Linked DNA regions of Streptomonospora nanhaiensis. Each later gene encodes a partner of the first gene's protein in a complex. Links are inferred from orthologs where the notes say so. Each region holds a gene or a part of one and is shown in the gene's direction. Other genes may lie near its edges.

Evidence for each region.
Region 2: the proteins of uvrB (region 1) and HNR12_RS19425 are in contact, whole or in part, in a crystal structure (PDB 7EGT), measured with the Thermus thermophilus proteins. The link is inferred for Streptomonospora nanhaiensis from one-to-one orthologs. Residues at the interface, in WP_096411307.1 of Thermus thermophilus: Glu23, Leu25, Arg26, Asp27, Gly28, Glu29, Arg30, Phe31, Arg55, Glu326, Asp327, Phe328, Glu379, Ser382, Gln383, His398, Gly400, Arg401; in WP_096412145.1 of Thermus thermophilus: His654, Arg656, Phe657, Gln666, Asp668, Glu669, Lys680, Arg681, Leu682, Ser683, Lys685, Tyr686, Ala687.

What each region holds. Positions count from the first base shown.
Region 1 is NZ_JACCFO010000001.1:1,162,012-1,176,124, reverse strand. Bases 1-2,914 are described here. They hold uvrB (excinuclease ABC subunit UvrB), read left to right. Parts: upstream 1-366; coding sequence 367-2,463; downstream 2,464-2,914. Other genes in these bases: coaE (dephospho-CoA kinase), read left to right, coding at 1-271. Outside these bases: HNR12_RS05060 (GNAT family N-acetyltransferase), read left to right, coding at 3,019-4,014; HNR12_RS05055 (hydroxymethylglutaryl-CoA lyase), read left to right, coding at 4,102-5,004; HNR12_RS05050 (CTP synthase), read left to right, coding at 5,183-6,832; HNR12_RS05045 (NUDIX domain-containing protein), read left to right, coding at 6,829-7,473; HNR12_RS05040 (site-specific tyrosine recombinase XerD), read left to right, coding at 7,666-8,664; HNR12_RS05035 (ParA family protein), read left to right, coding at 8,880-9,839; HNR12_RS05030 (hypothetical protein), read left to right, coding at 9,836-10,210; HNR12_RS05025 (segregation and condensation protein A), read left to right, coding at 10,284-11,114; SMC-Scp complex subunit ScpB, read left to right, coding at 11,138-11,725; HNR12_RS05015 (pseudouridine synthase), read left to right, coding at 11,709-13,292; aroH (chorismate mutase), read left to right, coding at 13,393-13,755; HNR12_RS05005 (flavin reductase family protein), read left to right, coding at 13,993-14,113. UniProt on the Escherichia coli protein: The UvrABC repair system catalyzes the recognition and processing of DNA lesions. A damage recognition complex composed of 2 UvrA and 2 UvrB subunits scans DNA for abnormalities.
Region 2 is NZ_JACCFO010000001.1:4,385,843-4,400,106, forward strand. The notes cover bases 5,224-8,288. They hold HNR12_RS19425 (UvrD-helicase domain-containing protein), read left to right. Parts: upstream 5,224-5,597; coding sequence 5,598-7,979; downstream 7,980-8,288. Other genes in these bases: HNR12_RS19420 (endonuclease/exonuclease/phosphatase family protein), read right to left, coding at 5,224-5,235; HNR12_RS19430 (aldo/keto reductase family oxidoreductase), read right to left, coding at 8,028-8,288. In the rest of the region: HNR12_RS19400 (PspC domain-containing protein), read right to left, coding at 1-803; HNR12_RS19405 (ATP-binding protein), read left to right, coding at 1,166-2,386; HNR12_RS19410 (response regulator), read left to right, coding at 2,469-3,140; HNR12_RS19415 (nucleoside hydrolase), read right to left, coding at 3,196-4,128; more of HNR12_RS19420, read right to left, coding at 4,240-5,223; more of HNR12_RS19430, read right to left, coding at 8,289-8,897; HNR12_RS19435 (winged helix-turn-helix transcriptional regulator), read left to right, coding at 9,033-9,488. UniProt on the Escherichia coli protein: A helicase with DNA-dependent ATPase activity. Unwinds DNA duplexes with 3'-5' polarity. Translocates on single-stranded DNA with 3'-5' polarity. Initiates unwinding more efficiently from a nicked substrate than double-stranded DNA.

The sequences.
Region 1 (14,113 bases):
GGTCTACGACGTCCCCCTGCTGGTCGAGAACGACCTCGGCGCGCTCTACGACGTGGTCGTGGTGGTCGACCTGCCCGAGGAGGAGCAGGTGGCGCGGGTGGTCGCCAACCGCGGCATGCCCGCCGACCAGGTCCGCGCCCGCATCAAGGCCCAGGCCACCCGCGAGCGGCGGCGCGCCGCCGCCGACGTCGTCATCGACAACTCCGGCACCCCCGCCGACCTCGACCGGCGGGTCGCCGAGCTGTGGGCCGACCTGAGCGCCCGCGCCTGAGCCGGGGGAGCGGGGAATCCGCCGCGCGCGGCCGGTGTTGTCGCACCCGGGCTATACCGTGGAAGGACCAGTGGTCCCGAGGGGAGTGAGGCAGCGTGCGGCCGGTCACCGACATCCAGCGCAAGATGGCGCCGTTCGAGGTCGTCTCGGAGATGACCCCGGCGGGCGACCAGCCCGCGGCCATCGCCGAACTCACCCGCCGGGTCCGCGCCGGCGACCGCGACACCGTCCTGCTCGGCGCCACCGGCACCGGCAAGACCGCCACCGTGGCCTGGATGGTCGAGCAGCTGCAGCGGCCCACCCTGGTCATGCAGCCCAACAAGACCCTCGCCGCGCAGTTCGCCAACGAGCTGCGTGAGATGCTGCCCAACAACGCGGTGGAGTACTTCGTCTCCTACTACGACTACTACCAGCCCGAGGCCTACGTCCCCCAGACCGACACCTACATCGAGAAGGACTCCTCGATCAACGACGAGGTCGAGCGGCTGCGCCACTCGGCCACCAACTCCCTGCTGACCCGGCGCGACACCGTCGTGGTCGCCTCGGTGTCGTGCATCTACGGCCTGGGCACGCCGCAGGAGTACGTCGACCGCATGGCCGCCCTCGAGGTCGGCATGGAGATCGACCGCGACGACCTCCTGCGCCGGCTGGTGCAGATGCAGTACACCCGCAACGACATGGCGTTCACCCGGGGCACCTTCCGCGTGCGCGGCGACACCGTCGAGATCATCCCGGTCTACGAGGAGCTCGCCATCCGCATCGAGATGTTCGGCGACGAGATCGAGCGGCTGCTCACCCTGCACCCCCTCACCGGCGAGGTCCTGGGCGAGGCCGACCACATGTACCTCTTCCCGGCCTCCCACTACGTCGCCGGCCCCGAGCGCATGGAGCGCGCCATCGCCGGCATCGAGGCCGAACTCGCCGAACGCCTCACCGAGCTGGAGAACCAGGGCAAGCTGCTGGAGGCCCAGCGGCTGCGCATGCGCACCACCTACGACCTGGAGATGCTGCGCCAGGTCGGCACCTGCTCGGGCATCGAGAACTACTCCCTGCACTTCGACGACCGCGCGCCCGGCAGCCCGCCCAACACCCTGCTGGACTACTTCCCCGAGGACTTCCTGCTGGTCGTGGACGAGTCCCACGTCACGGTGCCCCAGATCGGCGGCATGTACGAGGGCGACGCCTCCCGCAAGCGCACCCTGGTCGACCACGGGTTCCGGCTGCCGTCGGCGCTGGACAACCGCCCGCTCAAGTGGGAGGAGTTCGTGGAGCGCATCGGGCAGACCGTGTACCTGTCGGCCACGCCCGGCCCCTACGAGCTGCGCCAGAGCGGCGGCGACGTCGTGGAGCAGGTCATCCGCCCCACCGGCCTGGTCGACCCCGAGGTCGTGGTCAAGCCCACCGACGGCCAGATCGACGACCTCGTGCACGAGATCCGGCTGCGCGCCGAGCGCGACGAACGCGTGCTGGTCACCACGCTGACCAAGAAGATGGCCGAGGACCTCACCGACTACTTCGCCGAGCTGGGCATCCGCGTGCGCTACCTGCACAGCGAGGTCGACACCCTGCGCCGGGTGGAGCTGCTGCGCGAGCTGCGCGTGGGCGAGTACGACGTCCTGGTGGGCATCAACCTCCTGCGCGAGGGCCTGGACCTCCCCGAGGTCTCCCTGGTGGCCATCCTCGACGCCGACAAGGAGGGGTTCCTGCGCTCCTCCAGCGCGCTGATCCAGACCATCGGCCGCGCCGCCCGCAACGTCGCCGGGCAGGTGCACATGTACGCCGACAACATCACCGACTCCATGCGCAACGCCATCGACGAGACCAACCGGCGCCGCGCCAAGCAGCTGGCCTACAACGAGGAGCACGGGATCGACCCGCAGCCGCTGCGCAAGCGGATCGCCGACATCCTCGACTCCCTGGCGCGCGAGGACGTCGACACCGAGGAGCTGATCGGCTCGGGCTACCGCAGCCCCAAGGCTCCGGTGCCCGGCCTGGCCGGGGCGGGACAGGAGCGCTCCAAGGACGTCAGCGCCATGCCGCGCGCGGAGCTGGCCCAGCTCATCGACCAGCTCGGCGAGCAGATGCACCAGGCCGCCGCCGACCTCCAGTTCGAGCTGGCGGCGCGGCTGCGCGACGAGATCAAGGAGCTGAAGCGCGAGCTGCGCGGCATGGACGCCGCCGGGGTGAGCTGACCCCGGCTGACGCTGCGTCACCGGGCGGCGGGGCCGGGGCGGGCGGGCCCCGGCCCCGCCGGCGTGTTTGCGCCGCGCGCCCGGGCCGGTAGAGTACTCCGTTCCCCTCTCGCCCCCTCCGGCGCGCTGAAGTGCGGAAATGACGAAATCGGCCGCCGAATGACACGCAGAGTGAATTGCGGTGCGCCATGGTTACGCTGCGCCGTTCGCGCTGGAGGTGACCGGCGAATGCATGTGCCGACGCCGCGTGCGTTCGCCGAGTTCGGGCGCGTCCGCGCATTTCAGCGCCCCTTCTGCGGGGCCGGACCCCCGTGGTGGCAGGGGATCCCGATCGGCTACCGTAGGGCGGACCGGGCTTTGTCGCCGATGAAATTGCACGGCGACAATTTCAAAACGATCCGGGGAATTCTCGCCGGGTCGGCGGGCGAATGCGCGCCGAAGGCGCTACGGTCTTTGTGTCCGTGTTGCAACGGTATGTGACCGCTGATCGGTCGCCGGCACGCCGCGTCGGCGGGCGGAAGGCAGGTATGCGGTATGCGCGGCCAGGGAGGTGGGATGGGCGGTTATGTCGCTCGGGTGCGGCATGACGAGCTGCCCGGCAGCGGTGCCGAGTTCGACCGGCTGGTGAACTCCGCGGCCCAGCGCTGGCGGGCGGTCGACCCGCTGCTGCCCGCGCCCACGCGCCCCCGGTCCAGCACCTATCCGCTCCTGACGGTGTGCGACGAGAACGGCGAACCGGTCGCCGCCGGCACCATGCGCTACACCTGGCACCAGCCGGGCGAGGTCGGGCGCACCTGGGGCATGCCCGACCAGCACTGGCTCACTCCCGTCGTCGGCGGCCCCGACCCCCGCCGGGCCCTGGACTCCCTGCTGTCGAGCTGGCGCGACCAGCTGCAGCAGCTGCCCACCGGCACCGGGTCGGAGTCGGCCGCCCTGCTGACCTGGCCGGCGCGCGACGTCAGCGCCGTCTCCGCGCTGCAGTGGCACGGCCTGCAGCCCTACAGCGTGCTGGCCGCCCGCGAGCGGCGCCGCGGCGTGCCGCCCTCGCTGCCGCCCCGCGACGTCACCATCCGGCTGGCCGACTCCCAGGACCTCACCCAGATCGTCAGCCTCCTCATGGAGGAGCACCGCTACGAGGAGCACTTCGGCGGCGTGTTCGTCCAGCCCGAGACCGCCGAGCAGACCCGCGGCGTGGCCGCCCGGTCGCTGGCGCGCTCGCCGTCGTGGATCTGGCTGGCCGAGCGCCGCGGCCGCCCCGTCGGCCTGATCTGGGTCTCCCCGCCCGACCGCGCCCGCTGGGCCGCGCCGCTGGTGCGCAGCGCGCCCGCCGCCCACATCGGCTACGGCGTCGTGGCCGAGGAGGAGCGCGGCCGCGGCATCGGCACCGCCCTGGTCAGCCACGCCCACCAGGCGCTGGACACCCACAACGTGCAGGTCACGCTGCTCAACTACGCCATGCTCAACCCGCTGTCGGGCCCCTTCTGGAACCGCATGGGCTACCGCCCGGTGTGGACCACCTGGGAGGTCCGCCCCGCACTCGCCCTGCGCTGACCGCGCGGGCCCCGCCGCACTACCCTGGGCGCAAAAGGCGCCGCCGTGCCGGGCGGCGCCGCGGGCGCGCGACGAAGGGCGGACGGCATGGCGGCGGCGGAGCGGGTGGAGATCGTCGAGGTCGGGCCGCGCGACGGCCTGCAGAACGAGGACACGCCCCTGTCGGTGGCGGACAAGGTCGAGCTGATCCGGCGGCTGGTCGAGGCCGGCGCGCGCCGCATCGAGGCCGTGAGCTTCGTCAACCCGCGCCGGGTGCCGCAGATGGCCGGGGCCGAGGAGGTCATGGCGGCGGTCCCGCGCACCCCGGGCGTCTCCTACATCGGCCTGGTCCTCAACCGCAGGGGACTGGACCGCGCGCTGGCCGCCGGGGTGGACGAGGTCAACGTCGCCATCCCCGCCACCGACGAGTTCTGCCGGCGCAACCAGGGCACCACCGTCGAGGAGATGACCGCCGCCTTCGCCGACATCGCCGCGGCCGCCGCCGAGGCCGGCACCCCCGTCAGCGCCACCGTCTCCACGGCCTTCGGCTGCCCCTTCGAGGGCGAGACCGACCCCGGGCGCGTGGCCGCCGTCGCCCGTGCGGCCGCCGAGGCCGGGGCCGTCGAGATCGCCGTCGCCGACACCATCGGCGTGGGCGTGCCCCGCCAGGTCGCCGACCTGCTCGCGCGGGTGCGCGCGGCGGCGCCGGGCGTGCGGCTGCGCTGCCATTTCCACAACACCCGCAACACCGGCTACGCCAACGCCCACGCCGCCCTGGAGCACGGCGTGGACGTGCTCGACGCCAGTGTCGGCGGGTTCGGCGGCTGCCCGTTCGCGCCCGGCGCGACCGGCAACATCGCCACCGAGGACCTCGTGTACCTGCTGGACCGCAGCGGGGTCGCCACGGGCGTCGACTCCGCCGCCACCGCCCGAACGGGCACCTGGCTGGGGTCGCTGCTGGGCAAGCCGCCCACGGCGCTCCTGGGGCGCGCCGGCGGGTTCCCCGACTGAGGTCGCGCCCGGCGGGCCGCGTCCGGGGCGTGTATCGGCCCAGGTGCCCGGCACTGTTATCCTGGTGGCCCGTGGAGTCCGAGGTCGCCGACGACCAGCCTGACCGCGGCACCGGGCACCGCACGGACGTCCGATCGAAAGCGGGACGGCCGTCGCCTCACGACCACGGGAGCATCATTTGGCATCCGCCGCGAGCACCAAACACCTCTTCGTCACTGGCGGTGTCGCCTCCAGTCTCGGAAAGGGCCTGACCGCCTCCAGCCTCGGGCGGCTGCTGAAGTCGCGCGGCCTGCGGGTCACCATGCAGAAGCTCGACCCCTACCTCAACGTCGACCCGGGAACGATGAACCCGTTCCAGCACGGCGAGGTGTTCGTCACCGACGACGGGGCCGAGACCGACCTCGACATCGGCCACTACGAGCGCTTCCTCGACACCGAGCTGTCGGCGTCGGCCAACGTCACCACCGGCCAGGTCTACTCCAGCGTGATCGCCAAGGAGCGCCAGGGCGCCTACCTCGGCGACACCGTGCAGGTGATCCCGCACATCACCAACGAGATCAAGGCGCGGATCTACGCCATGGAGTCCGCCGACGTCGACATCGTCATCACCGAGATCGGCGGCACGGTCGGCGACATCGAGTCCCAGCCCTTCCTTGAGGCGGTCCGCCAGATCCGGCACGAGATCGGCCGCGACAACTGCTTCTTCCTGCACGTGTCGCTGCTGCCCTTCCTCGGCCCCTCGGGCGAGCTGAAGACCAAGCCCACCCAGCACTCGGTGGCCGCCCTGCGCAACATCGGCATCCAGGCCGACGCGATCGTGTGCCGCGCCGACCGGCCCATCCCGCAGAGCCTCAAGAGCAAGATCAGCCTGATGTGCGACGTGGACGAGGGCGGTGTGGTCTCCACGCCCGACGCCCCCTCGATCTACGACATCCCCAAGGTGCTGCACCGCGAGGGCCTGGACGCCTACGTCGTGCGCCGCCTGGGCCTGGCCTTCCGCGACGTCGACTGGACCGAGTGGGACGACCTGCTGCGCCGCGTGCACCAGCCCGCCCACGAGGTCACCATCGCCCTGGTGGGCAAGTACATCGACCTGCCCGACGCCTACCTGTCGGTGACCGAGGCGCTGCGCGCCGGCGGGTTCGCCGAGAACACCCGCGTGGACCTGCGCTGGGTGGCCAGCGACGACTGCGCCACCGAGGCGGGGGCCGAGCGGGAGCTGTCGGGCGTCGACGGCGTGCTGATCCCCGGCGGGTTCGGCGTGCGCGGGATCGAGGGCAAGCTCGGTGCCATCCGCTACGCCCGCCAGAACCGCATCCCGCTGCTGGGCATCTGCCTGGGCCTGCAGTGCATGGTGATCGAGTACGCGCGCAACGTCGTGGGCCTGGAGGGCGCCAACAGCGCCGAGTTCGACGACAAGGCCAAGCACGCCGTCATCGCGACCATGGCCGACCAGACCGACGTGGTCGCCGGCGAGCGCGACATGGGCGGCACCATGCGGCTGGGCCTGTACCCCGCCGACCTCGCCGAGGGCTCCCTGGCGCGCGAGCTGTACGGCCGCGCCCAGGTCTCCGAGCGGCACCGCCACCGCTACGAGGTGAGCAACGCCTACCGCGACCAGCTGGCAGAGGCCGGCCTGGTGTTCTCCGGGCTCTCGCCCGACGGCCGCCTGGTGGAGTACGTGGAGCTGCCGCGCGAGCAGCATCCGTTCTTCATCGCCACCCAGGCCCACCCCGAGCTGCGGTCGCGCCCCACCCGGGCCCACCCGCTGTTCCACGGGCTCGTCTCGGCCGCCCTGGAGCGCTCCGCCGCGGTCGGCCGCGCATGAGCGCCGCCGGCCCCGGCGCCGCCGCGCTCGCCGACAGCCCGGAGTCCTGGCCGGTCGACCGGACCAGCGAGGTCTACCGGGGCGCCAAGACCTCCACGGTGGTCGACTGGGTGCGCATGCCCGCCGCCGGCGGCGGGCACGAGACCGTGCCGCGTGAGCGGCTGGAACACCCCGGCGCCGTCGCCGCGCTCGCCCTGGACGACCACGACCGCGTGCTGATGATCCGGCAGTACCGGCACGCCGTGCGGCACCGGCTGTGGGAGCTGCCCGCCGGCGTGCGCGACGAGGAGGGCGAGCCGCCGGTGCGCACCGCCCAGCGCGAGCTGGCCGAGGAGGCCGGCTACCGCGCCGAGCGCTGGTATGAGCTGGCCGACTTCTTCCCCTCGCCCGGGTTCTCCAGCGAGCGCATCCAGGTGTTCCTGGGACGCGGGCTGCACGCGCTGGACGAGGCGGAGGTCGCCTTCACCCGCGAGCACGAGGAGGCCGACCTGGCCGCCGCCTGGGTCCCGCTGGCCGAGGCCGAGGCCGCCGTGCTCGCCGGGCGCGTGCACAACGGCGCCGCGGTGATCGGGGTGCTGGCCGCCGCCGCGGCCGCCCGCGCCGGGTTCGCCGACCTGCGGCCGGCTCCCGACGCCGACTGAGCGACCGCGCCCCGCGCTCGCGCCCCGCCGCGCGGGGCGCGAGCGCGGACGGGTTGTCCGCATTGCGGGCTACCTGGGAGTGCTTGGGGATGCTTGGGGAGGCTTGCGCGCATATCGCCGTGTCGCCCGGCGAATGTCGGCGCCGTGTGGCATGATCGGCCGCGTTGACCTCCCCAGCGGCGGAAGACGGTGATCGTGACAGCGGCCGAGCGGCACGAGTCCCCTGCGCGGCAGCCCGGTGCCGCGCTGGTCTCGGTGGTGCGCGGCTACCTCGACCACCTCGCCGTCGAACGCGGCCTGGCCGACAACACCCTGTCCTCCTACCGCCGCGACCTCAACCGCTACCTCGCGTTCCTTGCCGCGCGCGGTGTCACCGCGCTCGACGGCGTCACCGAGTCCGACGTCACCGAGTTCCTGCGCCGCCTGCGCGAAGGCGACCCCGACCACCCGCCCCTGGGCACCAACTCCGCCGGCCGCGCCGTGGTGGCGGTGCGCGGGCTGCACCGGTTCGCCCTGCGCGAGGGGATCACCGCCGCCGACCCCGCCGGGGGCGTGCGCCCGCCCGCGCCGCCGCGTCGGCTGCCCAAGGCGGTCTCGCTGGACACCATCGAGTCCCTGCTGGGCGCGGTCCCGGCCGAGGGCGACCCCCGCGCCGCCCGCGACCGCGCCCTGCTCGAACTCCTCTACGGCACCGGCGCGCGGATCTCCGAGGCCGTGGGCCTGGACGTCGACGACCTCACCCGGGTCAGCGCCGGGGAGGCGGGCTCGGGCGAGGTCAGCGTGGTGCGGTTCCGCGGCAAGGGCGGCAAGGAGCGGCTGGTGCCGATCGGCCGGTTCGCGCGCGGCGCGGTGGAGTCCTACCTGGTGCGGGCCCGCCCGGTGCTGGCGGCGTCGGGCCGGGGCGTGCCCGCGCTCTTCCTCAACGCCCGCGGCGGGCGGCTGACCCGCCAGGGGGCGTGGTCGGTGCTGCGGGCCGCGGCCGAACGCGCCGGGCTCACCGACATCTCGCCGCACACGCTGCGGCACTCCTTCGCCACCCACCTGCTCGACGGCGGCGCCGACGTCCGCGTGGTGCAGGAGCTGCTGGGGCACGCCTCGGTGACCACCACCCAGGTCTACACGATGGTGACCGTGGACCGCCTGCGCGAGGTGTACGCGGCCAGCCACCCCCGGGCCAACGCCGCCACGTGACCCCGCCGCCGGCCGTCCGGCGCCGCCGCCGCCGCGAACCGGCCCGCTACCCGCGGGCGAGGCCGTAGAGTGTCGCGTTGAATCATTGCGTGCCGTCGTTCTAGAGTCGCCGCACGACGGTTGGTCGCTGTCGACATATTGAGTTTTTCCGACGGCCGGCCGCGCGGGGCGCCCAACCGCCCGGCGCCGGCGGGTCCGTAGGGAGGTCAAGGGTTGTGAGCTGGTCGGAGTACGACGACGCGGAGCCGGTCGGCCCCGTCGACGAAAACATGCCGGACTCCCCGGCGAGCAACCCATGGGGGGAAACGCGCAGCACGGGGGCGGCACTGCAAGCGAACAGACCGAAACCGGAGTTCCCGGTACCGGCGCCGTTGGACAGCCACGGTCCGGCACGCATCGTAGCACTGTGTAATCAGAAGGGCGGGGTCGGCAAGACCACAACGACGATCAACCTCGGCGCGGCGATCGCCGAGTACGGCAGGCGGGTGCTGCTGGTCGACTTCGACCCGCAGGGCGCGCTGTCGGTGGGGCTGGGGCGGCTGGATCCGCGCGAGCTCGACCTCACCGTCTACAACCTGCTCATGCAGCGCGACGTCACCGTCGAGGACGTCCTGATCAAGACCGACGTCGACGGCCTCGACCTCATCCCGAGCAACATCGACCTGTCGGCGGCCGAGGTCCAGCTGGTGGGCGAGGTCGCCCGCGAGCACATGCTCTCGCGCGCCCTGCGCCCGGTCATCGACGACTACGACGTCGTGCTCATCGACTGCCAGCCGTCGCTGGGCCTGCTCACCGTCAACGCGCTCACCGCCGCCGACGGCGTGATCGTACCGCTGGAGTGCGAGTTCTTCGCGCTGCGCGGTGTCGCGCTGCTCATGGACACCATCCAGAAGGTGCAGGAGCGGCTGAACGAGCGCCTGGTCATCGACGGCTTCCTGGGCACCATGTACGACCCGCGCACCCTGCACGCGCGCGAGGTGCTGGCCACCATCATCGACGGGTTCGGCGACAAGGTCTACGGCACCGTCATCAACCGCACCGTCCGCTTCCCCGACGCCACCGTGGCCGGGGAGCCCATCACCCGCTTCGACTCGTCGTCGGCGGGTGCCAACGCCTACCGGGAGCTCGCGAAGGAGGTGCTGGCCAGGTGGCCAATCAGCGGACACGACGTGTGACGCTGCCGGGCGCCGACGAGCTGTTCTTCCGGTCGTCGGAGCCCACCGGACCCGAGCCCGCACCATCGGCGCCCGAGCCGCCGGCCGCCCGCTCGGCCGGGGCCTCCGGCACCACGCGGCCGGTGCCGCGCGCCCGTCCGGCGCGTCCGCCGCGGCCCAGTGGCCGCCAGCGCCACGACGAGAAGATCACCGTCTACATCTCGGCGCCCGAACTGCTGGCGCTGGAGCAGACCCGGCTGACCCTGCGGGGCGACCACGGCCTCACGGCCGACCGCGGCCGCATCGTCCGCGAGGCGGTGGCGGTGCTGCTGGCCGACTTCGAGGAGCACGGCGCCTCCAGCATGCTGGTGCGGCGGCTGAGCGAGACGTGAACAGGGCACCGGTTCAACGGTGCCACCCTGGAACGATGACCCAGACCAGCCCGGCCTCGCCGCGGGCGCGCCCATGAGCGCTCCCGGCGGCGAGGCCGTCTCCGACGGCGGATTCCAGGTGCACCTGGACAACTTCGAGGGGCCCTTCGACCTGCTCCTCGGGTTGATCTCCAAGCACAAGCTCGACATCACCGAGGTGTCGCTGTCGAAGGTCACCGACGAGTTCATCGCCCACATCCGCGCCCACGAGGACGACTGGGACCTCGACCAGGCCAGCCACTTCCTGCTGGTGGCCGCCACGCTGCTGGACCTCAAGGCGGCGCGGCTGCTGCCGCGCGGCGACGTGGAGGACGAGGCCGACCTCGCCCTGCTGGAGGCGCGCGACCTGCTGTTCGCCCGCCTCCTGCAGTACCGCGCCTACAAGGAGGCCGCCGCCGTGCTGGCCGGGCGCCTGGCCGCGCAGGGGCGGCGCTTCCCGCGCGCGGTGCGCCTGGAGCCGCGGTTCGCCGAGGCGCGCCCCGACGTGTTCATCAAGCTCGGCCCGCAGGAGTTCGCGATGCTGGCGGCGCGGGTGTTCACCCCCCGCGAGCCGCCCAGCGTCCCGGTGACCCACATCCACCAGACCCGCACCTCGGTGCGCGAGCAGGCCGAACTGGTGGTGCGGGCGCTGCGCGAGCACGGGCGGCTGACGTTCGCCGAGCTGACCGCCGACTGCGCCGGTACCTTCGAGGTCGTCGCGCGGTTCCTGGCGCTGCTGGAGCTGTACCGGGCGGCCAGTGTGGGGTTCGACCAGCCCGAGCCGCTGGCCGAGCTGGTGATCACCTGGACCGGCAGCGCCCAGGGCGCGATCGCGGTGTCCGACGAGTTCGACCAGGCCAAGCGCGAGGGCGAGGACGAGGAGTGAGCGCGGTGGAGCACGAGGAGGCGGTGGCGGACCGGCCCGCGGCGGCCGGCGGCGACGGCGCGGCGGAGCTGCGCCGCGACCTGGAGGCCGTGCTGATGGTGGTGGACCAGCCGGTCGCCGAGTACGACCTGGCGCGGGCCTTCGACCGCCCGGTCGACGAGATCGCGCGGGTGCTCGCCGAGCTGTCGCGCGAGTACACCGCGCAGGGGCGCGGGTTCGACCTGCGCCAGGTGGCCGAGGGATGGCGGTTCTACACCCGGCCCGAGTGCGCGGCCGTGGTCGAGCACTTCCTCAAGGAGGGCCAGGAGGTCCGCCTGACCCAGGCCGCGCTGGAGACGCTGGCGGTGGTGGCCTACCGCCAGCCGGTGTCGCGCGGACGGGTCTCGGCGGTGCGCGGTGTGAACTGCGACGGGGTTATGCGTACCCTCGTACTGAGGGGCCTGATCGAGGAGGCCGGACAGGACCCGGAGTCCGGCGCCCTGCTCTACCGCACCACCACCTATTTCCTGGAGCGCCTTGGCCTTCGCGACCTCGGTGAACTCCCCGACCTCGCCCCCTTCCTGCCTGACGACATCGAAGGTTTTGACGACACCGGTGAACACGCCACGTAAGAACTCCCGATCCCGCGGTGAGCGGGACCACGACGACCGCCGCGCCGAGCGCGGCCGGTCCGCCCCGCGCGGTGAGCGCGGCGACCACGACACCTCGGCCCGGGGCCCGCGCGGCGGCGCCCGCGGGGCCTCCGGCTCTACGGGGCGTGACGGCAACCGCGGGGCGGCCCGCGGCTCCTCCGGCGACCGCTTCGCGCGGGGCGGCCGGGCGGAGCGGTCCGACCGCGCCGGCGGCGGCGCTCGGGGCGAACGCCCCGCGCGCTCGGGCGGCCCGGGCGGCTACGGGCGCTCCGCCCGCGACGATCGGCCCGGCCGGGGCGACTCCCCGGCGCGCGGCGGCCGGCCCGCCCGCGACGACCGCGGGGCCCGCGGCGAGGGCCGCGACCGCGACCGCCGGGACCACCGCGAGTACCGCGACCAGCGGGAGCGCGCCGACCGGTCCGACCGGTCCTCCCGCGACGACCGATTCGAGCGCACCGACCGGGGCGGGCGCGGCCGGCCGGGCGAGCGCGCCGGCTCGGCCCGGGGCGCCGACAGCCGCGCTCGCCGGGGCGCGGACCGCGCCGATCGCACCGCCCGCACCGACCGGTCGGAGCGGTCCGAGCGTCCCGCGCGCTCGTCCTCCCGCGTCTACACCCGCCGCGACGACCACAAGTTCCGGGCCACGGGCCGCGGCCCGGCCGCCCGCGACTTCCGCGACAGCCGCGTGCCGCGCGGCGGCGGCCAGGCCGAGCGCGACCTGTCCCCGGCGGCGCGCGCCCGGCTGAACACGCTGCGCGCCGAATACGACCCGCGCGACGACGACCGCGCCGACGACGACCGCGACACCTACACCGACGTCCCCGGCGGCATCCGGCTGCAGAAGGCGCTCGCCCAGGCGGGCGTGGCCAGCCGCCGCGCCAGCGAGGAGCTGATCGTGGCCGGCCGGGTCACCGTCGACGGCCACACCGTGCGCCGCTTCGGCGCCCGGGTCGACCCCGAGGCCTCCGAGATCCGGGTCGACGGCATGCGCGTGGTCACCGCCCCCGACAAGCTGTACTTCGCGCTGCACAAGCCGCGCGGCGTGGTCAGCACCATGTGGGACCCCGAGGGCCGCCCCACCCTGGCCGACTACACCGGCCAGACCGAGGAGCGGCTCTTCCACGTCGGTCGGCTCGACACCGAGACCGAGGGCCTGATCCTGCTGACCAACGACGGCGAGCTGGCGAACCGGCTCACCCACCCGCGCTACCGGGTCGTCAAGACCTACATCGCCAAGGTGCCGGGACCGGTGCCGCGCGAGGTGGTGCGCGAGGTCCGCGGCGGCGTGGAACTGGAGGACGGCCCGGTCGAGGTCGACTCCTTCCGCGTCGTGGAGAACGGCGAGCCGCAGGCGCTCGTGGAGGTCCGGCTGCACGAGGGGCGCAAGCACATCGTGCGGCGGCTGCTGGACGCGGTGGGGCACCCGGTCTCCGACCTCGCGCGCACGCAGATCGGCCCGGTGGGGATCAACACCCTCAAGCCGGGCACCATGCGGGCGCTGACCGCCAACGAGGTCAGCGAGCTTTACACTGCCGCGGGTATGTGATCATCCCGGCGGCGCGCGGGCCCGACCCGCGCGCCGCCGCTCGGCCGCGCCGCACGGCGGCGGCCGCGGCCGAGAACGAGAGTGCAAAGGACGGGCGAAAGTGGCAGTACGAGCGATCCGGGGTGCGGTCCAGGTCGAGGGCGACGAGCGCGACCTCGTGCTGGAGGCCACCGCCGAGCTGGTGGCCGAGGTCATGCGCCGCAACGACCTCACCACCGACGACGTGATCAGCGTGCTGTTCACGGCCACGCCCGACCTCAGCTCGGAGTTCCCCGCCCTGGCGGCGCGCAAGATCGGATTCACCGACGTCCCGCTGATGTGTGCCACCGAGATCGCGGTGCCGCACGCCCTGCCGCGCGTGGTGCGGCTGATGGCCCATGTCGAGACCGACCGGCCGCGCGCCGAGCTGCAGCACGTCTACCTGCGCGGTGCCCAGGCCCTGCGCCTGGACATCGCCCAGTAGGCCGCACAGCCCAACGCCCGGCCCGGACCGGACCGGGCCCGCCACCGGGGCCCGCCGCACGCCCGCACAGGGCCGCGCGGCGGGCCCCGCGCCGTTGCGCCCCGCCGCTCCCGCCGCCTCCCGCGCCCTCAACCGGGGCTCGACGCCGTCTCGAACATGGTCGGCGATCGTGCTGTGCGACAGCGCGCCCCCGGCCGCCGAGCCCCGGCGGCCGGCGGGGCGGCAGGGGAGGTCCTGATGCCCGCCGAGGTGGTCGACTCCGTTCGGATGCGGCTGATCATGGGGAGGTTCGCCAACGGTGTGGCCGTGGTGACCTCGGTCGACCGCTCCGGCCGGCCGCAGGGGTTCACCAGCAACG
Region 2 (14,264 bases), 3.2 Mb from region 1 along the record:
GCCGCCACGATCGCGGGCAGCGCGAAACCCGTCAGCCGCGTCCCCCGCCTGGCGCGGCGCTCGGCGCGCCGCTGCCGGCGGGAGCCGCGCCGGCCCCGCCGGTCGTGCCCGTCGTGCTCGTCGGCGTCCGGGCCGTCGGTGTCGCCGTCGTCGTCCTCACCCGCGTCGCGCGCCGGCGCCGCCGACCGCCCCGCGGTGATCCGCGCCACCACCGCCAGGTCCACCGGGCCGGCCGGCGCCTGCGCCCACGGCTGGGCCGGGTTGTAGTAGGCGGGCTTGGGCTCGGGCTCGGGCGTGGCCGGCGGGGGCTCGGCCGACTTCAGCAGCCCCGGCAGCTCGCGGTAGGTGCGGCGCAGGTCCACGCCCCGGTTGTGCGCCACCAGCAGGCCCAGGATCAGCGGGGTCGCCAGCATCAGGGTGCCCCACCGCACCCCGCCCACGAGGCTGAGCGCCGCGGCGATCGCCAGCCCCAGGCCCAGCAGCGCCACGACCGCGCGCTCGTCGATGCGCCGGTTCAGCAGCTGCTCGAACATCGCCGGCCCCCGGTTGGGGTCGCGCATGGCCATCCACGCGCCGATGTAGAGCAGCAGGCCGGTGAGCCCGGCCAGCCCGGTCACGGCGAAGGCCATCCGCCACACGATGGGGTCCACACGCGTGTAGGCGCCCAGCCCGGCGCACACGCCCGTGATCAGGCCCCGCTCGTTGTCGCGGATCAGCTCCACCGGCTCGGCGGGATCCGACGCGCCAGGCGCGCCCGAGGAACCGTGCGCCCATCGGTCCTCGGGCGCGCCTGGCGCGTCCATCCCAGAAGGCCCGCCATCGGCCGCCGGGGCCGCGGGCTCCTCGTGCTCCCGCCGCTCCGGTCCGTCCATCGGCCCTCGCTCGTCACTCACCGTCCGCACCCACCGCCGTCCGCCGGGTCCTTCGCATGTGCCCCATCCTGGCCGCCCGCCTCCCGTGCTGCCCATCGGGATCTACCCTGACCCCACCCTGAGCCCGCGCCGCCCGCACCCGGGGCGCGCCCCTGATGACCGCGCGCCCGCGCAGGGGGCATGCTGGAGGACATACCGAGACACCCCGCCGCGCCCCGGGCGCGGCGGCGGGCAACGGCCCGGCGCCCCGCGCGGGCCGCCCGCGGCCCTGCGGACGAGGAGACACGGACACGGTGACCGACACGGCGACCCGAACGCCCCCGGCGCCACAGCTGACCCGGCCGCGCAGCGGCCGGCTCGTCGCCGGCGTGGGCGCCGGACTCGCCCGCCACCTGGGCATCGACCCCGTCGTGGCCCGGCTGGCGCTGCTCGCCCTGGCCTTCGGCGGGATCGGGATCGCCGTCTACGTCGTCCTGGTGCTGTTCACCCCGGTCGCCACCGAGGACCCCGCCGACACCGCCGAGCCCGACACCACCCGGCGCAAGGGCCGCGACATCAGCCAGCTCATCGCCTACTGCGCGCTCGCCGGCGGGCTGGGCGTGCTCGCGCTGCTGTTCGGCGGCTGGTTCCAGCCGGTGCTGTGGTTCATGGTGTTCGGCGCGCTGGGCGCCACCATCCTGTGGCAGCAGGCCAACCCGGCCGTGCGCGAGGAGTGGATGGCCTCCACCGTGCTCGCGCAGTCGGGCAAGAGCTGGGCCCGCACCGGCGCGGGCGTGCTGCTCGTGGTCATCGGCGCCATCGGCTTCCTCGCCTTCCAGCAGCAGCTCACCGCCGCCCGCGCCGGCCTCACCTTCGCGCTGACCATCATCGCCGGGATCTCCCTCATCGTCGCGCCGTGGATCATCGGCCTGGTGCGCGAACGCGACCGCGAGCGCCGCGAGCGCATCCGCAGCCAGGAGCGCGCCGAACTCGCCGCCCACATCCACGACTCCGTGCTGCACACCCTCACCCTGATCCAGCGCCGCGCCGAGGACCCGCGCGAGGTGCAGCGCCTGGCCCGGGTGCAGGAGCGCGCGCTGCGCAGCTGGCTCTACCAGCGGCCCGCCGACGCCGAGACCACGGTCAAGGCCGCGCTGGAGCGGGTGGCCGCCGAGGTCGAGGAGGCCCACGGCGTGCCGATCGAGGTCGTGTGCGTCGGCGACTGCCCCATCGACGACGGCGTCCAGGCCGAGCTGCGCGCCGCGCGCGAGGCCATGGTCAACGCCGCCAAGTACGCCGGTACCGACAGCATCTCGGTGTTCGGCGAGGTCGAGCCCGAGGAGGTGCTGGTGTTCGTGCGCGACCGCGGCGCCGGCTTCGACCTCGACGCCATCCCCGAGGACCGCATGGGCGTGCGCGGCTCCATCCTGGGCCGCATGGAGCGCCACGGCGGCAGCGCCCGCATCCGCACCGCGCCCGGCGAGGGAACCGAGGTGCAGCTGCGCATGCCGCGCGAGAGGGAGGAGCCGGCCTGACAGGCGCCCGGCGGGCGGGTTGGCCGGAGCCGGGCAGGAGGGGGTATTCCCGCGCCGGGCGGGGGTGGGTACAGTCCAACGTGTGGACGACCAGAACAGCACCTTTGCCTCCGGCGCCGCCGTACCGCGCGTCGTGATCGTTGACGACCACCGCCTCTTCCGCAGCGGCGTGCGCGGCGAGCTGGGCGACGCCGTCGACGTCGTCGGCGAGGCGGGCGACGTCGACAGCGCGGTCCGCGAGATCGCCGACAAGCGCCCCGACCTCGTGCTGCTCGACGTCCACCTGCCCGGCGGAGGCGGCGGCGAGGTACTGCGCCGCGTCCTGCCCCAGCACCCCGAGATCCGCTTCCTGGCGCTGTCGGTCTCCGACGCCGCCGAGGACGTCATCGGCGTGGTGCGCGGCGGCGCGCGCGGCTACGTCACCAAGACCATCTCCGGCCGCGAACTCGCCGACGCCATCGTGCGGGTGGCCGACGGCGACGCCGTGTTCTCCCCCCGCCTGGCCGGGTTCGTGCTCGACGCCTTCTCGGCCACCGACGCCCCGCCCATGGACCCCGAGCTGGACCGGCTCACCCAGCGCGAACGCGAGGTGCTGCGGCTCATCGCCCGCGGCTACGCCTACAAGGAGGTCGCCAAGGAGCTGTTCATCTCGGTCAAGACGGTCGAGACGCACGTCTCCTCGGTGCTGCGCAAGCTCCAGCTGTCCAACCGGCACGAGCTGAGCCGGTGGGCCACCGCGCGCAAGCTCGTCTAGCGGCCGAGCCCGGGCCCGCCGCCGGCGCGGCGGCGGGCGCGCGGCCCGCAGGACCTCAGCGCAGCGCGTCCAGCATCCGGGCCAGGAACACCGTGCCGTCGGCGGCGCCCACCACCCGCACCGGCGGGCGGCCGTCGCCCAGGTCGCGGTTGAGGCGCATGTCGGCCAGGGTCATGCCGCGCGTGAACTCCCCGCGCAGCTCCACCCGCACCGGCACCTCCACCGTCTCGGTCGCCACCGCCTCGTCCAGCAGGATCGCGGCGGCCAGCGGGTCGTGCATCGCGCACTGGCGCTCCCCGAACACGGTGGAGTACCAGCCGGCGTAGAAGTCCAGGAACGCCGACGCGGTCTCGGCGCGCCGCCCCGCCACCGTCTTCAGCTCCTCCAGCCACGCGGTCGTGGCCACCGTCCGCATGGTGACGTCCAGCGGCACCAGCACCGCGTCGAACCCGGCCGCCAGCACCGTCTCGGCCGCCTCGGGGTCGGCGACGACGTTGGCCTCGCCCCACGGGGTGACGTTGCCCGGCGCCCGCACCGCGCCGCCCATCACCACCACCCGGCGCAGCAGCCGGGGCAGCTCCGGCTCCAGGCTCAGCGCCAGCGCGATGTTGGTCAGCGGGCCCAGCGCGAGCACGTCCAGCGCGCCGGGCGCCGAACGGGCCGCGCGCACCAGCATCTCGGCGGCCGAGTGGTCCACGGGCGCCCCGGCGGGCGCGGGCAGGTCCACCTCGCCCAGCCCGTTGCGGCCGTGCACGTGCTCGGCCGAGCGCGGCGGCTGCGCCAGCGGCCGGGCGGCGCCGCGCGCCACCGGCACCTCGGGGCGGCCGTACAGCTCCAGCAGCCGCAGCGCGTTGTCCGTGGTGACGTCGACGCCGTTGTTGCCGAAGACGGTGCCCACGCCGACGATCTCGGCGTCCGGGCCGGCGGTGACGTAGGCCAGGGCCATGGCGTCGTCGATCCCGGGATCGCAGTCGACATAGATCCGCACCGGTGTGCCTCCTTCAGCGACGTCGTCGGCGGGCACGGGGCGGCCGCGCCCCGACAAGGGTAGACACCCGGTGCGCGGCCCCCGCGGGCGGCCCGGTCGCGCGCGGCGGGCCTACCGGAGCCGGGGGCGGGGGTCGGTGGGCGGGCCGGGGCGGCGCGCCGCCGGCCGCAGCGCCTCGCGGGTGCGGCGGCGGGCGAGGGCCCGCACCCGGTCGGCCTCCCAGGCGCGCGGCCGCACGTCGAACACGCACGGGTAGTGGTCGGGCCCCAGCCCGTTCTCGGGCGGCATCGCGATCGTCCCGCCCTCCCGCACCCGCAGGTCGTCCGTGACGAACGCGCGGTCGATGGACCGGCCGTCGGGCGTGGTGGCGGGCGGCGGCCCCGAGCCGAACCCGTCGCGCAGCCGGGCGCCGGCCAGGTCGGTGAACACCGCCTCGGGGGTGGGCATGTTCATGTCGCCCAGGATGACCGTGCGGCGCAATGGCGCCCCGTCGGGCCCGCGCAGCGCGGCGTCCAAGAAGTCCCGAAGCCGCTCCCGGTAGGCCAGGCCGGGGCCGCGGTCGTAGGAGTACACGCGCCCGGACTCGTCGCGGCCCATGTGGAGGGGCGGCACCTGGACCGAGGCGATCCGCACGGCGCCGAAGGGCCCTTCGGCGGTGGCCAGCAGCATCCCCTTGGGATGCCACTTCAGCTCCTTGCCGGTCCGCCAGTGCAGGAAGCGCAGGGGCGGCGGGGGGACCTCGATCCAGCGCAGGTCGCTCAGGGGGTAGCGGGAGGCGATCCCGATGCCGAGCTTGCCCACCCCGGGGATGTGGGAGTCGCTGGCCGGGCGGGACTCCGCGTGGACCTCCGGCCAGCCCAGCCCCTCGACCAGCCGGTTCAGCTGCCGCGACCCCCGCGTGCAGTCGAGTTCGCTCACGGCCACGATCTCGGGCCGGTGCCGGGCCAGGGCGGCGGCGAACCGCTCGGTGCGGTCGCCCGGCGCGTAGTCGCCGGCCTCGTCCACCAGCCGCCCGCCGGCCACGTTCGCGCACGCGACGACCAGGCCCCGGCTCCTCGGCCGGTCCGGCGCCGCACCCGCGCTCCCATCCCCGCCGTCCTCCGCCATTTCCCGCTCCTCCCCGTAGCGCGCAGCGCACCCGCTGGGGAGGCCACTCTAGGGACGACCGGCGCCGCACGGGGAGTCCCCGGCCTGTGGACAACCGGAGCACGGCGTGGCCGGTTCGTCGCACACTGTGCGTGTCCGCCGGCCGCCCACCCGATCGGAGCCCCGCCGTGTACCGAGTGCTCACCGCCACCGCCCTCGTCCTGGCCGCGGCCGCCGCGGCGCCCGCCCTCCTACGCCCCCGGGCGCGCGCGGTTCGGGCCCCGGCCGCCGCGCGGCCGTTTCCCCCGGCGCGGCCACGGCACCGGCGCCGGCCGCGCCCGGTCCGGCGGCAGCCGCCCCCCGAGCCCCGTAACCTGGGAGGCGTGTCGTCCTCCCGTACCGCATCGCCGCTCCTCGAAGGTCTGAACGCCCCGCAGCGCGAAGCCGTCACCCACGCCGGCAGCCCGCTGCTGATCGTCGCCGGGGCCGGCTCCGGAAAGACCAGGGTGCTCACCCACCGCATCGCCTACCTGCTCGCCGAACGCGGCGTGCGCCCGGGCGAGGTGCTGGCGATCACCTTCACCAACAAGGCCGCCGCCGAGATGAAGGAGCGCATCGAGGCGCTGCTGGGCGGGCGCGTGGCCAACGCCATGTGGGTCATGACGTTCCACTCGGCGTGCGTGCGGATCCTGCGCCGCGAGGCCGGGCGCCTGGGCTACCCCAGCAGCTTCACCATCTACGACGCCGCCGACTCCCGCCGGCTGATGCAGCTGGTGTGCAAGGAGCTGGACCTCGACCCCAAGCGGTTCCCGCCCAAGTCGTTCTCCGCGCAGGTCTCCAACCTGAAGAACGAGCTTGTCGACTACGACACCTTCAGCGAGCAGGCGCAGAGCGCCCAGGACAAGAAGCTCGCCGAGGCCTACACGCTCTACCAGCGGCGGCTGCACGAGGCCGGCGCCATGGACTTCGACGACCTGATCATGATCACGGTCAACCTGCTCCAGATGTTCCCCGAGGTCGCCGAGCACTACCGGCGCCGGTTCCGGCACGTCATGGTCGACGAGTACCAGGACACCAACCACGCCCAGTACGAACTCGTCCGGCTCCTCGTCGGCGAGGACACCCCCGGTGCCGCCGTGCCCGCCTCGGAGCTGTGCGTGGTCGGCGACGCCGACCAGTCCATCTACGCCTTCCGCGGCGCCACCATCCGCAACATCCTGGAGTTCGAGCGCGACTACCCCCAGGCCCGCACCATCCTGCTGGAGCAGAACTACCGCTCCACGCAGACCATCCTGTCCGCGGCCAACGCCGTCATCGAGCGCAATTCCGACCGCCCGCCCAAGAACCTGTGGTCGGAGCAGGGGCACGGCCCCGCGATCGTCGGCTACGTCGCCGACAACGAGCACGACGAGGCCGCGTTCGTCGTCCAGGAGATCGACCGGCTGACCGACGACGGCGCCTGCTCCCCCGGCCAGGTGGCGGTCTTCTACCGCACCAACGCCCAGTCGCGCGTGTTCGAGGACGTGTTCATCCGCACCGGCCTGCCCTACCGCATCGTCGGCGGCGTGCGCTTCTACGAGCGCAAGGAGATCCGCGACATCCTCGCCTACCTCCGGGTGATCGCCAACCCCGAGGACACCGTCAGCCTGCGCCGGATCCTCAACGTCCCCAAGCGGGGCATCGGCGACCGCGCCGAGGAGACCATCGAGCTGTTCGCGGCCCGCGAGCGCATCTCCTTCGCCCGCGCCCTGCGCCGGGCCGAGGACGCCGTGCCGGTGCTGGCCACCCGCTCCCTCAACGCCATCCGCGACTTCGTCGCGCTGCTGGACGAACTCCGCGAGATCGCCGAGGAGGGCTCGCCCGCCGAGATCGTCGAGGCGGTCCTGGAGCGCACCGGCTACCTGTCGGAACTGGCCAACTCCAAGGACATCCAGGACGAGAGCCGGGTGGAGAACCTGGAGGAGTTCGTCGAGGTCGCCCGCGAGTTCGAGAGCACCTTCACCGGCCCGCTCTACGCCGAGGACGAGGACGCCGACATCGCCCAGGCGGAGTCCGGCGAGGCGGCGCCCCCGGCGGAGCGCACCGGTGGCACCGGTGGCACCGAAGGAGCCCAGGACGGCGCGGGCGACGGCCCGCGGCCCGAGGCGCCCGAGCCGACCCTGGTCGACTTCCTGGAGCAGATCTCCCTGGTGGCCGACACCGACCAGATCCCCGACGCCGACGACAGCGGCGGCGTCGTGACGCTGATGACCCTGCACTCGGCCAAGGGTCTGGAGTTCCCCGTCGTCTTCCTCACCGGCCTGGAGGACGGCGTCTTCCCGCACATGCGGACCCTGGGCGAGAAGTCCGAACTGGAGGAGGAGCGCCGCCTGGCCTACGTCGGCATCACCCGCGCCCAGGAGCGGCTGTACCTCACCCGCTCGGCCGTGCGCAGCGCGTGGGGCGCACCGTCGTTCAACCCCCCGTCGCGCTTCCTGGACGAGGTCCCGGCCGAGCTGATCGACTGGCGCCGCGCGCAGTCGTCCATGGCCGCCGCAGCGCCGCGCCGCCGCGTCGAACCCCCCTCGCGCAGAGCCGCCACGGGGGCGAGCGCAAACGTGCCGTCGCTGTCCCCGGGCGACAAGGTCACCCACGACTCCTTCGGCCTGGGCACGGTGCTGCTGGTGGACGGCGTCGGCGACAAGACCAAGGCGCGCATCGACTTCGGCGCCGACATCGGCGAGAAGGACTTCCTGGTGAAGTACGCGCCGATCGAGAAGCTGTGAGGCCGCGCCGCCCCGGCGGGCCGGGGCGGCGCGGCGACCGGCCGCCGGTCAGCCGATCGCGTCAAGCTCGGCGAGGTCCTCGGCCGACAGCGTGAGACCCGCGCCGGCGGCGTTCTCACGCAGGTGCGCAACCGACGAGGTGCCGGGGATCAGCAGGATGTTCGGCGACCGGTGCAGCAGCCAGGCCAGGGCCACCGACATCGGTGCCGCGTCCAGCCGGGCCGCCACCGCCGAAAGCGCCGAGGACTGGAGTGGGGTGAACCCGCCCAGCGGGAAGAAGGGCACATAGGCGACGCCGTCGGCGGCGAGTTCGTCGATCAGCTTGTCGTCGTGGCGGTGGGCGAGGTTGTACATGTTCTGCACGCAGACGATCGGCGCGATCGCCCGCGCCTCGGCGACCTGCTCGGCCGTCGCGTTGCTCACGCCCAGGTGCCGGATCAGCCCCTGCCGCTGGAGCTCGACCAGCGCCTCCAACGGCTCGGCCGGCGAGCCGGGCTGGGGCCCCCGGGCGTCGCCGAGCCGCAGGTTGACCAGGTCGAGTACGTCCAGCCCGAGGGTTTCAAGGTCCTCGTATACGGCGCGGCGCACGTCCTCGGGCGTCCGGGCCGGCGGCCAGCCGCCCTGCTCGTCGCGGATCGCGCCGACCTTGGTCGCGATGCGCAGCGAGTCGGGGTAGGGGTGCAGGGCCTCCCGGATCAGCCGGTTGGTGACGCGCGGTCCGTAGGCGCCGCTCGTGTCGATGTGGGTGATGCCGAGGTCGACGGCCTCGCGGAGCACGGCGATCGCGCCGTCGTGGTCGGCGGGCGGCCCCATGACGCCGGGGCCGGCGAGCTGCATGGCGCCGTAGCCGAAGCGGGTGACGGTCAGGTCGCCCAGGGACCAGGTGCCGCCGGGAAGCGAGGTGGGGAGCGAGGTCATTCCAACGTCCTTCGTCGTGGGTTGTCCGGCCCGTGGTGCACAACGGATGGCTGCCAGTATGGGAGGGGAGCTTCCCATCGGGAAGTAGGCACCTGAAAGTGCGTAAGGCACCAACGGGAGTGTGAGGAGCGGTCCATGGTGACGACGACGGCGGCCCAGAGGAGGGCGCGGGCCAAGGCGGAGTACAACGCCTTCATGGCGGAGTGCCCCAGCCGCAAGCTGCTCGACCGGATCTCCGACAAGTGGGTCGCCCTGGTCCTGGCCGCCTTGGGCGGCGACGGCCTGCGCCGAGAGGACGCCGACCACGTCGGCGGTCCTCGGGCGATGCGCTACTCGGAGCTGGCCCGCCTGCTGGCCGGCGTCAGCCAGAAGATGCTCACGCAGACGCTGCGTGCGCTGGAGCGGGACGGCCTCGTCACCCGCACCGCGACGCCGACGGTCCCCGTCACGGTCTCCTACGAGCTGACCGACCTCGGGGTCTCGCTGTACACGACGATGCGCGGCCTCAAGGTCTGGGCCGAGAGCCACATGGACGACGTGCTCGCCAACCGAGCGGCGCATGACGCGCGCGAGAACGAGGTGGACCAGTAGGTGGGGGAGCGGAGGCCCGCGTCATGGAGACCGGACGCGGGCGGGCTCGCGGAAGCTGTCACGAGCACTGCCGGAAGCCGGTAAGCTTCTCAACACCGACCGAACGAAGCTGGCGGTTACGCCTGCGTCGGAAGTCGGTCGCCTCCACTCCGACTGACTGTCACGAGCACTCGGGACAAGCGGGTAGAGTAGAGAGCACAACAAAGCGGAAACGCGGAGATTGATCCGCCCCGTGGGGGAAGAGCCTTTGCGGGCCTGCCGATTGAGTGGGTTCGGGGTTTGTACCCGGTGAGCGGTTGCTTCTTGAGAACTCAACAGCGCGTGTATGACATTCTTTGTGCCATGTTTGTTTTGGCCCCGTTGAACACCCTCGGGTGTTCGGGGTTCCTTTGATGGGTCCGCCCTGTGTGGGTGGGCCGGTCAGGATTGAAGACCTTTAATGGAGAGTTTGATCCTGGCTCAGGACGAACGCTGGCGGCGTGCTTAACACATGCAAGTCGAGCGGTAAGGCCCTTCGGGGTACACGAGCGGCGAACGGGTGAGTAACACGTGAGCAACCTGCCCCTGACTCTGGGATAAGCCGGGGAAACCCGGTCTAATACCGGATACGACACCGGGTCGCATGATCTGGTGTGGAAAGTTGTTTCGGTTGGGGATGGGCTCGCGGCCTATCAGCTTGTTGGTGGGGTAGTGGCCTACCAAGGCGGTGACGGGTAGCCGGCCTGAGAGGGCGACCGGCCACACTGGGACTGAGACACGGCCCAGACTCCTGCGGGAGGCAGCAGTGGGGAATATTGCGCAATGGGCGGAAGCCTGACGCAGCGACGCCGCGTGGGGGATGACGGCCTTCGGGTTGTAAACCTCTTTTACCACTGACGCAGGCCCCCATATCGGTGGGGGTTGACGGTAGGTGGGGAATAAGGACCGGCCAACTACGTGCCAGCAGCCGCGGTAATACGTAGGGTCCGAGCGTTGTCCGGAATTATTGGGCGTAAAGAGCTCGTAGGTGGTGTGTCGCGTCTGCTGTGCAAGTCCGGGGCTTAACTCCGGTTTTGCAGTGGATACGGGCATGCTAGAGGTAGGTAGGGGAGACTGGAATTCCTGGTGTAGCGGTGAAATGCGCAGATATCAGGAGGAACACCGGTGGCGAAGGCGGGTCTCTGGGCCTTACCTGACGCTGAGGAGCGAAAGCGTGGGGAGCGAACAGGATTAGATACCCTGGTAGTCCACGCTGTAAACGTTGGGCGCTAGGTGTGGGGGCTTTCCACGGTTCCCGTGCCGTAGCTAACGCATTAAGCGCCCCGCCTGGGGAGTACGGCCGCAAGGCTAAAACTCAAAGGAATTGACGGGGGCCCGCACAAGCGGCGGAGCATGTTGCTTAATTCGACGCAACGCGAAGAACCTTACCAAGGTTTGACATCGCCGGTAATCCATCAGAGATGGTGGGTCCTTTTTGGGATCGGTGACAGGTGGTGCATGGCTGTCGTCAGCTCGTGTCGTGAGATGTTGGGTTAAGTCCCGCAACGAGCGCAACCCTTGTTCCATGTTGCCAGCACGTGATGGTGGGGACTCATGGGAGACTGCCGGGGTCAACTCGGAGGAAGGTGGGGATGACGTCAAGTCATCATGCCCCTTATGTCTTGGGCTGCAAACATGCTACAATGGCCGGTACAGTGGGCGTGCGATGCCGTGAGGTGGAGCGAATCCCTAAAAGCCGGTCTCAGTTCGGATTGGGGTCTGCAACTCGACCCCATGAAGGTGGAGTCGCTAGTAATCGCGGATCAGCAATGCCGCGGTGAATACGTTCCCGGGCCTTGTACACACCGCCCGTCACGTCATGAAAGTCGGCAACACCCGAAACTTGTGGCCTAACCCTTCGGGGAGGGAGTGAGTGAAGGTGGGGCTGGCGATTGGGACGAAGTCGTAACAAGGTAGCCGTACCGGAAGGTGCGGCTGGATCACCTCCTTTCTAAGGAGTCTTTTGAGCCGGTTGTTTTTCCGTTATGCCGGCGGACTCGTAAGTGGACCTGGTTGGTTCTGCCTGGTTTGTCTGGGTGGTTCTTTCTGGGATGGCATGGAGATGTTGTCACGCGCTGTTGGGTGTCTGAGGGGGCAACCGTTGGTTGTTTCCTGCTTGCCACCCTGATGAAGACCCGTGGTCTCAAGCCTCTGTGAGTGGGGTTTGTGGGGTTGTGGTTGGGTGTGTGGCTGGTGTTTTGATTTGTGGATAGTGTGCGCGAGCATCTTGTATCTGTGGTGGCCAAGTATGTGTGGCATACGGTGGATGCCTTGGCACCAGGCGCCGATGAAGGACGTGGGAGGCCGCGATAGTCCACGGGGAGTTGTCAACCGAGCTGTGATCCGTGGGTGTCCGAATGGGGGAACCTAGCCCGAGTTGTGTCGGGTTGCCGCTGCCTGAATGTATAGGGCGGTTGGTGGTGACGCGGGGAAGTGAAACATCTCAGTACCCGCAGGAAGAGAAAACAATAGTGATTCCCTGAGTAGTGGTGAGCGAAAGGGGATGGTGGCTAAACCGCGGGCGTGTGATAGACGGCAGTCGTTGCGTTCGTGGGGTTGTGGGGCGTGTCTGTACTGGGTCTGCCGGCCTGGTGTGGGGTGTGTTCTGTTAGCTGAAGCCGTTGGGAAGCGGCGCCGTAGTGGGTGAGAGTCCCGTAGGTGAAGGCAGGGCATGTCTCATTGGATGCGTTCCCGAGTAGCGCGGAGCCCGAGGAATTCCGTGTGAATCTGGCAGGACCACCTGCTAAGCCTGAATACGTCCTGGTGACCGATAGTGGACGAGTACCGTGAGGGAAAGGTGAAAAGTGCCCCGGTGAGGGGTTGTGAAATAGTACCTGAAACCGTGTGCTGTCAAGCCGTCAGAGCTCTGCTTTGGTGTGGGGTGATGGCGTGCCTTTTGAAGAATGAGCCTGCGAGTCGTGGTGTGTGGCGAGGTTAACCCGGGTGGGGTAGCCGTAGCGAAAGCGAGTCTGAATAGGGCGTTGAGTCGCATGCTGTGGACCCGAAGCGGGGTGATCTACCCATGGCCAGGGTGAAGCGGAGGTAAGACTTCGTGGAGGCCCGAACCCACCAGGGTTGAAAACCTGGGGGATGAGCTGTGGGTAGGGGTGAAAGGCCAATCAAACTCCGTGATAGCTGGTTCTCCCCGAAATGCATTTAGGTGCAGCGTTGTGTGGTGCTCCCTGGAGGTAGAGCTACTGTTTGGCTGATGGGCCCGACAAGGTTACTGAGGTCAGATAAACTCCGAATGCCGGTGGAGTGGAGCATGGCAGTGAGACTGCGGGGGATAAGCTTCGTAGTCGAGAGGGAAACAGCCCAGATCATCAGCTAAGGCCCCTAAGTGTGTGCTAAGTGGGAAAGGTTGTGGAGTTGCTGAGACAACCAGGAGGTTGGCTTAGAAGCAGCCATCCTTTAAAGAGTGCGTAATAGCTCACTGGTCAAGTGATTCTGCGCCGATAATGTAGCGGGGCTTAAGTACACCGCCGAAGCTGTGGAGCCTGCACGCGAGTGTGGGTTGGTAGGGGAGCGTCGTGCGTCCGGTGAAGTTCCAGAGTGATCTGGGGTGGAGGGTGTGCGAGTGAGAATGCAGGCATGAGTAGCGATACCGGAGTGGGAAACTCCGGCGCCGATTGACTAAGGGTTCCTGGGGCAGGTTAATCCGCCCAGGGTGAGTCTGGACCTAAGGCGAGGCCGACAGGCGTAGTCGATGGATAACGGGTTGATATTCCCGTACCCGTTTGTGCGCGTCCATGTTGATAGCCCTGATGCTAACCGGGCGTGTCTGGGGTTGGGCCTTCGGGTCTGGCCTTGTGGTGCGTCTGGGATCCGATGGGTGTGTAGGCAAGTGATGGGGTGACGCAGTGGGGTAGCTCTACCCGGCGGTGGTTGTCCGGGGGTAAGCGTGTAGCCCGGGGTGTTGGTAAATCCGTGCCCTGTGAGGGGTGAGGCGTGATGCCGAGCCGTTTTTGGTGAAGTGAGTGATCCCGTGCTGTCGAGAAAAGCCTCTAGCGAGTGCGCAGGCGGCCAGTACCCGAAACCGACGCAGGTGGTCAGGTAGAGTATACCGAGGCGTTCGGGTGAACCGTGGTTAAGGAACTCGGCAAATTGTCCCCGTAACTTTGGGAGAAGGGGAGCCCTGTCTGGTGATGGGCCTTTGCGTCTTGAGCTGGGTGGGGTCGCAGATACCAGGGGGAAGCGACTGTTTATTAAAAACATAGGTCCGTGCTAAGTTGTAAGACGCTGTATACGGACTGACGCCTGCCCGGTGCTGGAACGTTAAGAGGACTGGTCAGCCCCTTTTTCGGAGGGGTGTCGCTGGGAATCTAAGCGCCAGTAAACGGCGGTGGTAACTATAACCATCCTAAGGTAGCGAAATTCCTTGTCGGGTAAGTTCCGACCTGCACGAATGGCGTAACGACTTCCCCGCTGTCTCAACCGCGGGCCCGGTGAAATTGCAGTACGAGTAAAGATGCTCGTTTCGCGCAGCAGGACGGAAAGACCCCGGGACCTTCACTATAGCTTGACATTGGTGTTTGGGATGGTTTGTGTAGGATAGGTGGGAGCCTGTGAAGCTGTCACGCTAGTGGTGGTGGAGGCGTTGGTGAAATACCACTCTGGCTGTTTCGGGCATCTAACCTTGGGCCGTGATCCGGTTCGGGGACAGTGTCTGGTGGGTAGTTTAACTGGGGCGGTTGCCTCCTAAAGGGTAACGGAGGCGCCCAAAGGTTCCCTCGGCCTGGTTGGTAATCAGGTGGTGAG